Regions from separate parts of the Gracilibacillus phocaeensis genome, predicted to be linked through region 2. Evidence: riboswitches for the same ligand, from Rfam matches in the RefSeq annotation. Region 2 holds a riboswitch; each other region holds the start of a gene.
The links. A riboswitch is a leader RNA that binds a small molecule or an ion and turns the genes downstream of it on or off. The one in region 2 is predicted to bind S-adenosylmethionine.

Region 1 (2,272 bases), on a different contig from region 2:
TCATTGGAGTCGTCAAAGAATGCATAAGTCAGATCGGCGACATCCTGATACTTCGTAACCGAACCGTCAACCTCATAGGTGTATAATACTTGTTTGGTCTCATTCTGGGAGGGTGTATGCACTTTCCACGTATCGTCATCTTCTTCCACCTCTAATGGCTGCAGGTTATTTGTGTCGGCATCGATCGTTTCTCCATTGGCCAAATACGCTTGAAAATGATGGTCATCTGATTCGATCGTTCTTGTCATTCCTTCAAAAGAGCCGTCAAAGGTATAGGTATATAGCTCACGCACCTCCATCGTACCTTCGTCTGTAATATATGCGTCCATGTCCACCTTATCGATCGTAAATGTATCCTCCTCCGAACAAGCGGTTAAAAAAATAACCAGCAAAAAACCTAGAATCATGGTGCCTTTTTTCATGATAAGCACCTCCTTTTCCTAATATAGCTATACCCTTTTATACGCATGATCAATGGCTTTTGTTTCAATATTTCAAAAATAAGGTATCCACATGTTCTATCTATTGATTAAAATGCAATGATACGAAGTTGCCATTTAAACACTTGTCATCTATTCGACTATGGCGCTATGATTCATTTCTTGATCTAAGTAAGTATAAAGTCATGAAAATCAATGAATATTTTAGTTGACGACCATCAGTTCTTCACGTATACTAAGATCAATTCTATATTCGTACAAGCTCTTATTGAGAGTGGCTGAGGGAATAGGCCCTGTGAAGCCCAGCAACCGTCTTTATTGACATGGTGCTACATCCTACAGGGTATAACCTGAAAGATAAGAGAAGGTCTGATGAATGCATACGTCCTTCTTACCTTTCACAAGGTTAGTGGGACGTTTTTATGTTATGCTGAGAGTACATACAAACAAGAGCTCACTAAGACATCAATGATTTTCCACTACCATACAGTGGGGAGTAGAACCAATCTTTACGGCATGATAATTTATCCAATACAAGGAGGTTTTTACAAATGACAAATCCATTTCAATTTCCGAAAAATGAAACAAACTTGCTTCACGCTGGACAGCAGGTAGATCCAACGACAAATGCCAGGGCAGTGCCAATCTATCAAACGACATCCTATGTGTTTAATGACGCCGAACATGCCCAAAACTTATTTGCCTTAGCAGAGACTGGTAACATCTATTCCAGAATCATGAATCCTACAGTAGACGCATTCGAACAACGGATGGCCATATTAGAAGATGGGGTAGCCGCCGTAGCTACAGCTTCTGGGATGTCTGCTATTACACTCGCAATCTTAAATCTAGCCAATTCGGGGGATGAAATTGTAACCGATAGCAACCTGTATGGCGGAACCTATAATCTGTTTAGAAATACATTGCCGAACTATGGCATTAACGTTATTTTTGTAGATGGAGCAGACCCAGAAAACTTCCGTAAGGCGATCACACCAAAAACAAAGGCCGTCTTCGGCGAGGTGATTACTAATCCAAGCTTGAATGTATTCGATATTGAAGCAGTGGCTGATATCGCTCATGAGAACGATATTCCGCTAATCATTGATAATACCTTTGCGACACCTTATGTCTGCAAACCGATTAGTTGGGGAGCGGATATTGTCGTTCACTCTGCAACAAAATGGATTGGCGGACATGGTACTACAATTGGAGGTATCATGATTGACGGTGGACGTTTCAACTGGAATAACGAAAAATTCCCTGGCTTTATCAAACCGGATGAATCCTATCATGGCATTCGCTATGGTATTGATCTTGGTGCGGCTGCTTTTGCACTGAAATTCCGGGTTCACTTATTACGTGATATCGGACCTGCCTTAAGTCCGCAAAATGCCTTCTATTTCTTACAAGGATTAGAAAGCTTACATTTACGGGTCGAACGTCACCATGAGAATGCCCAAGCCGTTGCTCAGTATCTCCAGAAACATCCACAAATAGAATGGGTAGCTTATCCAGGATTGGAGGAACACCCTTCTCATCAGCTTGCACAGAAATATTTGCGTAACTATTACGGTTCTGTGATTACTTTTGGTATTAAGGGCGGAAGAGAAGCAGGCCGAAAATTGATTGATAACATTACCCTATGGTCTCATGTGGCCAATGTAGGCGACGCCAAATCATTGATTATCCACCCTGCTTCCACTACTCAGCAGCAGCTAAGTGCAGAGGAACTAGAGGCTTCCGGAACAAAAGAAGAGCTCGTCCGATTATCTGTTGGTTTAGAAGCTCCAGATGATATCATCGCCGATTTAGACCAGGCGATTGCCAAG
Region 2 (2,272 bases):
CAGAGTGAATAACAATATCGGCACCCAACAATAGTGGCTGTTGAAGGTAAGGGGTATAGAAGGTATTATCTACAATAAAAAGCAGATGGTGTTTTTTGGCAATAGCAGCCACTTCTTCTATATCAATTTCCATCAATAACGGATTGGTAGGTGTTTCAATGAATAGTGCCTTGGTGTGACTGGTGATTTTTTGTTCTATATCATTGGGATCGGTATAGACTGGCTTTATCTCATATGCCTTTTGTAAATGCTCAAACAAACGATAACTGCCGCCATAGATGTCTTCTGTAACGATAATTTCATCCTGCTGTTTGAATAACGAAAAAATCAATTGAATAGCTGCCATTCCAGAGGCACAGGCAAATCCCCTTACGCCACCTTCCAGCGTGGCAATCGCTTCTTCAACGATTTCCCTGGTAGGATTAGCAGTTCGGGTATAGTCATATCCCGTTGATTGACCAAGGGTTGGGTGTTGATAAGCTGTCGATAGGTATATAGGAGGTTCTACCGCTCCTGTTCGTACGTCCTTGCGATTGCCGATTTGAGCAAGCAATGTTTTCATTCTGTTCATTGGTTTTCATCCTTTCGCTGTAAAAATCAAAAAGAAGTCTTCGATAAGCAGAAGACTTCTTGTGTACTAAGATAGTATTCTCTCATCTGTCGGTAGTTAGCCGCCTGGAATTAGCACCATACATCTGTATGCTGGTTGCTGAGGTGTCATCGGGCCAGTCCCTCTACCTCTCTTGATAAGATTATTATTTATAGGATTTTCATACACGCATCATATCCTATAATGAGGAAGATTACAAGCCTATTTTATAAAATTTTTTGGTTATCCTATTGACAGAAGACGTAGAATCCTTTATATTTAGGATCAACTAATAACAGGAAATAAATGAAAACCTATATTGTTTTTCTTATCCAGAGGGGAGAAGGGAACTGGCCCATTGAATCCCCAGCAACAGGCTTTATGTACTGTGCTAAATCCAGCAAGTAATTGGCAGATAAGAGGTGTACTTCCTACTTAACTGAAGCCAAGTAGGATTTTTTCATTATGAGGTAAAACAAGCAAACGTGTGGGAGTAATGAATAGAAATGGTAGTAAAGAGATTACTACTTCATTTTTTGATCATTAATCCAAGTTTTCTTATCGGTATAAATGAATTAAAGAAATTGATGGACTGAAGGTTGGGATAAGATGTTAACGATCATAGCAATTGTAGCGGCTTGTTTATTTGCTTTTAATATCGGTGCAAGTGGTTCTGCTGCTAGCATGGGGATTGTCTATGGGGCAAAAGTAATTACCAAACGACAACTTGCCCTTCTGTTAGCTGGGATAGGGGCAGTAGTTGGTAGTGTATTCGGAGGACAGTACGTGACAGGTACTCTCGGTAAAGGTATTATCCCTGAAGATATCATGACAGTGAAAGTCGCTTGTATCATTTTATTAGTATCAGGTTTCACCTTGCTGGTTACCAATTACATCGGAATTCCCTTATCAACAAGTGAAGTAACAGTGGGTGCCATTGTCGGAGTTGGCTTAAGTTTTAGACAGGTAAATGTGGACACGATTGCCATGATTGTGTCTTTCTGGGTGATTGTCCCAGTAGCGGCTTTCCTTATTCCTTACTTTCTAGAAAAGGTCAAGCGCGTCTTGTCTAAAAAGATGAATTACCGGCCACCGGTAAAACTATTAGCCGTCATATTACTTATTACCGGGATCGTGGAGGCTATTGCAGCAGGGATGAATAACGTGGCCAACGCTTTAGCGCCATTAGTGGGATCAAATATTGTGTCGATGGAAGCCGGATTGCCGCTTATTGCGATTGTAGTGGTCTTAGGCAGTATCTTTTTTGGTGGGAAGGTTTTAGAAACCAACGCCAAAAAGATTACCTCGTTGACTTTGGGGAATGGAATTGTCATCTCAGGTGCTACAGGAAGCCTTGTGGTGGGGGCTTCGTTTTTAGGTATTCCTATACCAATGACTCAAATAACTACTGCTGCGATTGTAGGTATTCAGGCAAGTAAAGATAAGAAGAAGGTTTGGAAGCAAAAGATCATTCATCAGATTGCAAAGGTATGGATTACCTCGCCAATTGTATCTTTAGTCATTGCCTTTGCTCTAACGGAAATATTGGTGCAATATAGTTATAATCAGGTTATTATCCTCACCTTAGCCATTTTTGCAACGTATATTTTAGTAAGATATAGAGAAAGACCGACAAAAGTGATAAGAGAGAAAGGATGGGAACAACATGGGGAAAGTCTACTT
Region 3 (2,272 bases), on a different contig from region 2:
GGTGTGCGTTTGACATACTAATATATGATAACCATAATTTAAAGCGGTTTCTTCAATTCCCTCAACTATTCTCAAATAGAAAGGATTCGATATCTTTGGCAATAAAACTAACAACATGCGACTTTCCGAATTTCGCAAATTTCTCCCTAAGATACTGGGTGAATAATCTAACACCTTCATCGCCTTATTCACTTTCTCTCGGGTTTTTTCTGCTACGGATGATGGTTTATTTAGTACTCGGGACACCGTAGCCACGGATACTCCTGCCTTCTTGGCTACATCTTGAATCGTTGGCATTTTGTTACCTCCTTTCATTTTTTTCTGAATTTTGTTTGCTTTATTGCCTTTCTATTAACAATGTAATCCATTACATTGTGTTTACTATTATAATATAAAATATAATAAAAGCAATGGGGTGTGTCGTATAACAGGAGAATTGCACTATATAAGTGGAATGAAGTAATTTCTCCTGGATCAACCTAGATATTATTAGGCAATAAAGCGAGCAAAGACTTGCTTATCACACGTTTTGTCACATTTATACCTTCAACTTATATAGAAAGGTTTCAGTGCAAACTTTTGTTCAAGAGGCTCTATTAGCAAAACAAAACACTTGATTTTACCTAGCAAAAACGTTATATTTAGAAACATCATTAATAGACAATTCTTATCTAGAGAGGTGGAGGGACTGGCCCTTGGAAGCCTCGGCAACAGCTCCATGGAGTAATGTGCCAATTCCAGTAGCGATTATGCTAACAGATAAGAGGAGCAGTGAATAAACACTTAAGGGCCTCTTCTTATGCAGAAAAGGCCCTTTTCTAATGCAAGGGAGGATTTTTTATGTTCACGATAGACCTTACAGATAAAGTGGCCGTTGTCACAGGCGGAGCAAATGGAATTGGAAAAGCCATCGTCGACGCCCTGCGTCATTCTCATGCAAAGGTGGCCGTTGTCGATCTACACCCCAGCGGCAGAAATACAGAAAGAGACTTATTTTATATCCAAGCAGATGTCTCCAATAAAGAGAATGTAGAAAAAATGATGGAACAGGTCATCAACCGTTTTGGTAAAGTAGATATTCTTGTTAATAATGCTGGCATCTCAACGATGGATTATCTGGTCGATATCAAAGAAGAAGATTGGGACAAAACGATGGACGTCAATGCAAAAGGAGTCCAGTTATGCAGTCAGGTCATTGCCCAGCAAATGAAAAAACAAGGAACCAGCGGCAAAATGATACATATCGCCTCACAAGCAGGTAAGAACGGCTATCGCTTAATGGGCTCTTACGTTGCTTCCAAACATGCCGTAATTGGCTTGACAAAGGTGATGGCCTTAGAACTTGCTCAGGATCAAATCAACGTAAATGCTGTCTGTCCCGGGATCATTGAAACCAGCATGAAACACCGGGAACGTGTCCTTGGTGGAAAGCTTCGAGGATTAGATGAGGAAGCAATTCGTCAAGAAGACGCTTCACAAGTACCACTCGGACGAACCGGAACTCCCGAAGATGTCGCTTATGTCGTGATGTTTCTTGCCTCCCCATTTTCCGATTATATGACAGGGCAGGCACTCAACATTACAGGCGGCATGACGATGAATTAACAGCACAGGAGGTCATTCAAATGACACAGCAAGCAAAAGGGAACGCATATGCACTATTACCGTTACTTATCTTTATCATGTTATTTATTGGGACAGGTATCGTTACTAGAGACTTTTCCAGTATGCCGATTAATGTCGCGATCATCATTGCTTCAGCGGTAGCACTGGCCATGAACCGCAAGGAAAAATTAAGCAAGAAAATAGAAGTATTTACAAAAGGAGCCGGACACGAGAACATTGTCTTAATGGTCATTATCTTCGTGCTTGCCGGAGCATTCTCAGAAGTGGCAAGCGGCATGGGAGCCGTTGATGCCACAGTAAATCTTGGATTATCTTTACTGCCAGCTAACCTATTAATGATTGGTTTGTTCATCATCGGTTGTTTTATCTCCGTTACGATGGGAACTTCGATGGGAACCGTTGTGGCGCTTGTACCAATTGGTATCGGAATTGCCGAACAGACCGATATTCCGATGGCACTAGCAATGGCTACCGTTCTGGGCGGGGCGATGTTTGGTGATAACCTGTCGATGATCTCAGACACAACCATTGCTGCTTCGCGAACACAAAATTCGGCTATGAGCGACAAATTTAAAACCAATTTTTTTATTGTATTGCCTGGTGCAATCGTCACCGCCGTTATTTTATGGGTAATTACTTCTGGAAG

Region 1: it holds a riboswitch for S-adenosylmethionine, as region 2 does, so the genes downstream of both, E0E32_RS06545 (PLP-dependent aspartate aminotransferase family protein) here and E0E32_RS02280 (inorganic phosphate transporter) in region 2, are expected to answer to the same signal.
Region 3: it holds a riboswitch for S-adenosylmethionine, as region 2 does, so the genes downstream of both, E0E32_RS05395 (SDR family NAD(P)-dependent oxidoreductase) here and E0E32_RS02280 (inorganic phosphate transporter) in region 2, are expected to answer to the same signal.

Annotation. Positions count from the first base shown of each region.
Region 1 is NZ_LR131143.1:431,432-433,703, forward strand. Features, by position in the region: gene E0E32_RS06540 (DUF2207 domain-containing protein) at 1-422, opposite strand, end outside; SAM riboswitch class I at 703-804, shown strand; gene E0E32_RS06545 (PLP-dependent aspartate aminotransferase family protein) at 992-2,272, shown strand, end outside.
Region 2 is NZ_LR131141.1:380,327-382,598, forward strand. Features, by position in the region: gene E0E32_RS02275 (methionine biosynthesis PLP-dependent protein) at 1-571, opposite strand, end outside; SAM riboswitch class I at 651-753, opposite strand; SAM riboswitch class I at 915-1,011, shown strand; gene E0E32_RS02280 (inorganic phosphate transporter) at 1,199-2,272, shown strand, end outside; gene cobA (uroporphyrinogen-III C-methyltransferase) at 2,256-2,272, shown strand, end outside.
Region 3 is NZ_LR131143.1:181,703-183,974, forward strand. Features, by position in the region: gene E0E32_RS05390 (LacI family DNA-binding transcriptional regulator) at 1-297, opposite strand, end outside; SAM riboswitch class I at 665-766, shown strand; gene E0E32_RS05395 (SDR family NAD(P)-dependent oxidoreductase) at 841-1,605, shown strand; gene E0E32_RS05400 (Na+/H+ antiporter NhaC family protein) at 1,626-2,272, shown strand, end outside.